2 regions of the Sphingomonas sp. CL5.1 genome follow, and region 1 is predicted to be linked to the other one. Evidence: riboswitches for the same ligand, from Rfam matches in the RefSeq annotation. Region 1 holds a riboswitch; the other holds the start of a gene.

Region 1 (3,667 bases):
CGGCCTATGTCCTCGCGGCGAAGCGGATCGCGGAGCAGATCGAACGCCGCTAGGACCGCGCGGCATTCGATTCCGGCGTCCCGCGAATGGCGCTTTCGCATGCTTCCGGCGCTCCCGCCGGCGCACCGGCGTTCCGCCCGCCGAACCGGCGCTACGCCAGCATCGGGATCGTCGCCGGTGCGGAGCTTCATTGCCGTCTCCCGCCGATCAGAACGTCACGCGCACGCCGCCATAGGCCGCGCGGCCGGGCGCGTTGTACGTGAACACCTCCTGATATTTCCGGTCGAGCAGGTTCTCCACGCGACCGAAGACCTGGACATGCGCGCCGATGTCGTAGCTCGCGTTGAAATTGACGAGCGTATAGGCCTTCAGGTCCACCAGCAGGCGCGAATAGTCGGAATTGAAGGCATAATCGCGCTGGCGGCCGTTGTAGCGGACGGTCAGCGTGGCGGTCAGCGGCAGGGACTTCGGCGCATAGGTGGCGTTGAACGAGGCGACGTCCTTCGGCCGGCGGACCGCCTGGCCGGTGATCGGCACCGGGAACTGGAAGCTGCCGTCGCCCGGCGCCGGCCCGGCGAGCGCGTCGATCGTCTGCGGCGCGTTCAGGTAGGTGTAGCTCGCGTCCAGCCGGAAATCGGAAACCCGCGCGGAGGCATAGACTTCGACGCCCTCCTGCCGCGTCCGGCCGCTCTGGTTGTAGCTCTGCTGAATATAGGTGCCGCTGCCGGAATCATAGACGTAGGTCGTGTCGATCTGGTCGGTGAAGATGTTGTTGAAATAGGTCGCGCCGATCGTCACCGACCTGTCCAGCAGCGACTGCTCGACGCCCGCTTCCCAGCCCTTCGACTGTTCCGGCCGCAGCGCGGGATTGCCGATGTAGAGGCCGCTCGTATAGCCGAACAATTCGCCCGGCGTCGGCGCCTTGATGCCGGTGCCGTAGGCCGCGTGGAAGCGCGTGCCGCCGGGCAGGAGATAGCTGGCGGTCGCGCGATAGGTCGCGGCATCGCGGAAGCGGTTGTAGTCGTCGATCCGCGCGGAGGCGCCCAACGCGAGGCGATCGTCCACCGTCACGTCATAGCTGGCGACATAGCCGCGGGTCTCGAGGACGTGCGTGCTCTGGTCGGCATAAGCGGTGGTGTTGCGGAATTCCTGCCGCTCGTAATCCATCGCCAGCGTGAAGCGGTTCTTCACATGGTCGCTGCCGAAGCGCACCGTGCTGTCGAAGGTCGCGCGGTAGCGGCGACCGACGTCGCCGGACGGGCCGTAGGGGCCGTCGAAGTCACGCCGGTTGTCGGTGATCGCAGCGGTGGCGGCGTTGGTCCAGGCGTCGTCGAACAGGCTCCACGTCGCCCCGACCAGCCCGTACCAGCCGCGATTGCGCGCCGTGTCGCCCGGCGTGTCGATCGCGGTGATGACCGGATAGCCCTGCACGATCGGCGAGGTGGGGGCGATCTGCTGATCGTTGAGATCGGCGTGGGTGAGGCTGTAGCGGCCGACGGCGGTCAGCTTGAAATTGGCCGCGGGCGTCCAGTTCAGCTTCGCCGACGCGCCCAGGTTGTCGGAGCCGACGTCGAGCTTCCCGCCGGGCGCCACGGGATAGCCGTCGGTCTGGTAATAGCTGGTCGTGAGCGCATAATCGAACTGGTCGCCGACCACGCCGCCGGCACGCGCGCCGCCGGAGAAGGTGCCCATCGAACCGCCCTCGGCGCGGAGCGAATAGCCCGGCTTCTCGCGGCCCGAGAGCGTGGTGTAGGTGATGACGCCGCCGATCGCGTCCGAGCCGTAGAGCGAGCTTTGCTGGCCGCGCAGCACCTCGATCCGCGACGCCTCGTCGTTGAGCAGCGTGCCGAAGTCATAGGTGCCGCTATAGGGGTTTTCGGCCTTGATGCCGTCGATGAACACCAGGGTTTGATTGGCCTCGGCGCCGCGGATGCGGATATCGATCAGCCCGCCGATCGCGCCGTTGCGGTTGACCGCCACGCCTGGCACGTCGCGCAGCACGTCGGCGACGATGCGCGTCTGGCGGTCCTGCATCTCCCGATCGTCGATCACGGTGACCGACGAGCCGATCAGGTCGAGCGGGATCGCGTCGCCTGAGCGGCTGGCGGTGACGACGACATCGTCGCCCGCCGCCGCGTCCACGGCCGCCATATCCTCGGCATGGGCCTGACCGGCGATGACGATCGCCAGCAACGAAACATAACTGGTCTTCATGGGTATTCCCCCCGCGGCGTCGCGAGCCTGACGGAGGGAGCGGCCGCCCGATGCGAGCGGTCGGCGTGCGATGGTGAGCGGACGCCAATGCACCCACCCGCGCGCCGATGCGGCCCCCGCCGCATGTTCGCCGCTCAGACGGATGGATACCGTGCCCCGGTCTCTCCCTGGACCAAGGCAAGAGCGACCAATACGCCGGCAGGTCTCCTGGCTCGCGGGTCACGGCCCGATGCACGCCTTCCCAGGTTGCCCCAGTGGCCGCCCGGACGAATCCGGGCAGTGCATCGCGCTCGCCGCTTACAGTTGCAGGGACAGCCCCGGATTCGGCGCGCCTTTCGGACGTGCCTCACCGCGTTCCCATATTAAGCCCTTTCGGGCACCGGCGCGATCTTGCGAGGAATGACTTCCTCAGGCGCGCCCATAGCGGAACTGCGGCACGGCGCAATGATGAAGATGGACTCTCGTTCAACGGAGGGGCCGGAGCAGCGAAAAGGCCCGCCGGATCGCTCCGACGGGCCTTTTCCTGTCCACGAGGAGAGAGGGCTTACGCCTGCTCCGCTTCCTCCGGCTGAACCTCGGCGGTGGCGCCCGGCTCGGCGTTGGGATCATAGTTCTCGGTGAAGCCGCCCTGATCGCGGCCTTCCTCGAACATCTGCGCCGTCACGTCGACGCCCGAGGCCTGAAGCTCGGCTTCCTCCGGCGAGCGGGCGACGTTGACCTTCACCGACACCGCCACTTCCGGGTGCAGCGCAACCTTCACCTCGTACACGCCGATCGCCTTGATCGGGCGATCGAGCACGACCTGGCTCTTGGCGACCTTGTGCTTGTCGGCCACCAGCGCCTCGACGATGTCGCGCACCGCGACCGAGCCGTAGAGTTGGCCGGTGTTCGACGCCTGACGGATGATCGTCACGGCGACGTTGTTGAAGCCCTTGGCCTCCTTCTCGGCGTCGACGCGGCGGTTCGCGTTCTCGGCCTCGATGCGGGCGCGGTTGGCCTCGAACACCTTGCGGTTGGCCTCGTTGGCGCGCAGCGCCTTCTTGTTCGGCAGCAGGTAGTTGCGGGCGAAGCCGTCCTTCACCTTCACCACATCGCCGATGGTGCCGAGCTTTTCGATGCGCTCAAGCAGAATCACGTCCATAAGAGCGCTCCTTACTTCACGACGTAGGGCAGCAGGCCCAGATGACGCGCGCGCTTGATCGCCTGGGCGAGTTCGCGCTGCTTCTTCGCCGACACGCTGGTGATGCGCGACGGCACGATCTTGCCACGCTCAGAGACGAAGCCCTGGAGCAGCCGGACGTCCTTGTAATCGATCCGGGGCGCGTCCTTCGCGGAGAAGGGGCAGCTCTTGCGGCGGCGGAAGAACGGACGGGCCATTATGCGAGCTCCTCTTCACGGTCACGACGCGGGCGCTCACCGCGCTCGCCACGCTCGGCGCGACGCTCGCGGTCAC
Region 2 (3,667 bases), 1.3 Mb from region 1:
CGCCGCGTCGAGGCGAAGGAGGTGGTGATCGGCTTCGGCCACCCGGTCTATACCGTGTCCGATCCGCGCAACGTCGTCATCAAGCGCGTCGCCAGGAGCCTCGCCGACGAGGCCGGGGCGCAGCGCCAGTTCGCGGTCGCCGAGCGGATCGAGAGCGTGATGTGGGAGGTGAAGCGGATGTTCCCCAACCTCGACTGGTTCTCCGCCGTCTCGTACAATCTGATGGGCGTGCCGACCGCGATGTTCACGCCCCTGTTCGTGATCGCGCGCACCTCCGGCTGGGCGGCGCATGTGATCGAGCAGCGACAGGACAATAAGATCATCCGCCCCTCCGCCAATTATACCGGACCCGAAAATCTCAAGTTCGTGTCACTAGCGGAGCGCGGCGAAGCGCACGCCTGAGGAGTCCACATGCCCTATCTCGTTGCCGACGACCTGCCGACCGAACCCGCCGGCAAACGCTTCCGCGCCGCGCTCGCCCGGCCCGGCATCTATCGCCTGCCCGGCGCGCATAACGGACAGGCCGCGATCCAGGCACGTAACGCCGGATTCGATGGCCTCTACCTGTCCGGCGCGGCGATGACCGCCTCGATGGGGCTGCCCGATCTCGGCATCATCACGGTGGACGAGGTGGCGTTCTTCATCCGCCAGATCGTGCGCTCGTCCGGCCTGCCGCTGCTGGTCGACGGCGACACGGGATACGGCGAGGCGCTCAACGTGATGCACATGGTCCGCACCTTCGAGGATGCGGGCGCGGGCGCGCTGCATCTGGAGGACCAGATACTGCCGAAGAAATGCGGCCACCTGAACGGCAAGAAGCTCGCCGACGCGCACGACATGGCGGCCAAGGTGGCGGCAGCGCGGAAGGCGGCGCGTGATATCGTCGTCGTCGCGCGCACCGACGCGGCGGGCGTCGAGGGCTTCGATGCGGCGGTCGAGCGCGCGAAGCTCTATGTCGCGGCGGGCGCGGACGCGATCTTCCCCGAAGCGCTCGTGACGCGCGAGATGTTCGAGAAATTCGCCGCTGCCATGCCCGGCGTGCCGCTACTCGCCAACATGACCGAGTTCGGAAAGACGCCCTTCTACACCGCGCGGGAATTCGAGGAGATGGGCTACAAGATGGTGATCTGGCCCGTCTCCTCGCTGCGCGTCGCCAACAAGGCGCAGGCGGACCTCTATGCCGCGATCGCCCGCGACGGCGGCGCGCACAACATGGTCGACCGGATGCAGACCCGCGCCGAGCTTTACGACACGATCGGCCTGCATGATTACGAGGCGCTCGACGCCTCGATCGTCCGAACGATCGTGCCGGAGGGCATCCCGCAGGGCTGAAGCGATCACCGCTCGCGGTGACGGCGGGTCGCGACGGCTGGGGAGCCTTCGCGGCCCGTTCTTTTTGCGCACGACACATGAAATAACGACATAAAGATATCTTTATATCATTGTTGACAGGCGCAACGATATGCGCGATCAGATGCGGGTCGAGGTTCCCCGTTCCACTCGTGGCGACGGGGCTAAGACGGGAAGCCGGTGGCGTCTTTCGGGGCGGAATCCGGCGCTGCCCCCCGCAACTGTGAGCGGCGAGCGGCGGCCCCATGACGTGTCACTGGTGCCCGCGCGGGCATCGGGAAGGCCGGGGCCGACGTGCTGACCCGTGAGCCAGGAGACCTGCCTTCGACGCGATAACGTTCCTCGGACGGGGGTTCCTCCGGTGGATCGCGCCAGACGCCGAAGCGTCGCGCGTCCGCCGTCGAGCGCGGGCCGCGTCCGTTCGTCCTCTCGCGCGCGCCATCCTGGTCCTTCCTTCCGGCAAGATCAGGAGTGCATGATGTCCGTTTCCGCCGCCAATCTCGGTTTCCCCCGCATCGGCCCGCGCCGCGAGCTGAAGACCGCCACCGAAGCCTATTGGGCCGGCAGGATCGATCAGGTCACGCTGCTCGACACCGCCCGCGCCCTGCGCGCCGCGACATGGGACCGACAGAAGGCGGCCGGGATCGAGGTGATCCCGAGCAACGATTTCTCCTTCTACGATCAGGTGCTGGACACCAGCGTGATGCTCGGCGCGATTCCCGACATCTATCGCGGGCTGGGCGCGGCGGATTCGCTCGACGTCTATTTCGCGATGGCGCGCGGCACGCGGACCGAGGCGCATGACGAAGGCTGCGCGCACGGCCACGGCGCGGGCGCGGACGTGCCGGCGCAGGAAATGACGAAGTGGTTCGACACCAATTACCACTACATGGTGCCGGAGGTCGCGCCGGATCAAATCTTCGCGCTCTCCACCACCAAGCCAATCGAGCATTTCAGGGAAGCCAAGGCGCTAGGTTACCATACCCGCCCGGTGATTCTCGGCCCGGTGACGTGGCTGCTGCTCGCCAAGTCCCGCGTCGAGGGCTTCGATCCATTATCGCTGCTGCCGGCGCTGCTGCCGGTCTATACCGAACTGCTCGAGCGGCTCCGTTACGCCGGCGCGGACTGGGTGCAGATCGACGAGCCGGCGCTGGTGCTCGATCTCTCCGACGAAGCGCGCGACGCCTATCGAGCGGCTTATGCCGAGCTGGGCAAGGTAAGCGGTATCAGGCTGATGCTCGCCACCTATTTCGGCGCGCTGGGCGACAATCTCGCCACCGCGCTGGCGCTGCCGGTCGCGGGGCTGCACGTCGATCTGGTCCGCGCGCCCGGACAACTCGACGCGGTGCTGTCCGACGCGCGCGAGGATCTTGTCCTGTCGCTCGGCGTGATCGACGGCCGCAACATCTGGAAGGCGGACCTCACCGCCCTGCTCGATCGCTATGAGTCGGTGGCGAAGCGGCGCGCGGCGGTGCAGATCGCGCCGTCCTGCTCCTTGCTCCACACGCCGGTCGATCTCGCGCTGGAGACGAAGCTCGATCCGGAGATCAGGGACTGGCTCGCCTTCGCGACGCAGAAGCTGGAGGAGATCGCCGTCCTGCGGCACGGGCTGGCGGAAGGCCGCTACATCATCTCCGCCGAGCTTGCCGCCAATGCGGATTCGATCGCGCGCCGCCGCCGCTCGCCCCTCACCAACAACCGCGCGGTGCGCGAGCGGCTGGCCGGGGTGGATGCCGAATGGGCGCGCCGCGAACAGCCGTTCGCCCAGCGCATCAAGCGCCAGCAGGCGATCCTCAACCTGCCCCTGCTGCCGACCACTACCATCGGCTCCTTCCCGCAGACCGCCGAGGTGCGCAAGGCGCGCGCCGCGCACGACAAGGGCGCGCTGGACACCGCCGGCTACGAGGCGTTCCTGCGCGAGGAGACCGAACGCGCGGTGCGCTGGCAGGAGGAGATCGGCCTCGACGTGCTGGTCCACGGCGAGTTCGAGCGCAACGACATGGTGCAATATTTCGGCGAGCAGCTCGCGGGTTTCGCCTTCAGCCGCGCCGGCTGGGTGCAGAGCTACGGCTCGCGTTGCGTCCGTCCGCCGATCATCTACGGCGACGTGTCGCGGCCGAAGCCGATGACGGTCGCATGGTGGCGCTATGCCCAGTCGCTGACGGACAGGCCGATGAAGGGGATGCTCACCGGCCCGGTAACGATCCTGCAATGGTCGTTCGTGCGCGACGACCAGCCGCGCGCCGACACCTGCCGCCAGATCGCGCTGGCGATCCGCGACGAGGTGCTCGATCTCGAAAAGGCCGGCGCGAGGATC

What was found. A riboswitch is a leader RNA that binds a small molecule or an ion and turns the genes downstream of it on or off. The one in region 1 is predicted to bind cobalamin.
Region 2: linked by a shared signal. The riboswitch ahead of metE (5-methyltetrahydropteroyltriglutamate--homocysteine S-methyltransferase) and the one ahead of F9288_RS11495 (TonB-dependent receptor) in region 1 are both predicted to bind cobalamin.

Annotation. Positions count from the first base shown of each region.
Region 1 is NZ_CP050137.1:2,366,594-2,370,260, forward strand. Features, by position in the region: gene F9288_RS11490 (ABC transporter substrate-binding protein) at 1-53, shown strand, start outside; gene F9288_RS11495 (TonB-dependent receptor) at 208-2,214, opposite strand; cobalamin riboswitch at 2,394-2,613, opposite strand; gene rplI (50S ribosomal protein L9) at 2,759-3,355, opposite strand; gene rpsR (30S ribosomal protein S18) at 3,367-3,591, opposite strand; gene rpsF (30S ribosomal protein S6) at 3,591-3,667, opposite strand, start outside.
Region 2 is NZ_CP050137.1:3,703,628-3,707,294, forward strand. Features, by position in the region: gene prpC (2-methylcitrate synthase) at 1-402, shown strand, start outside; gene prpB (methylisocitrate lyase) at 412-1,332, shown strand; cobalamin riboswitch at 1,468-1,691, shown strand; gene metE (5-methyltetrahydropteroyltriglutamate--homocysteine S-methyltransferase) at 1,826-3,667, shown strand, end outside.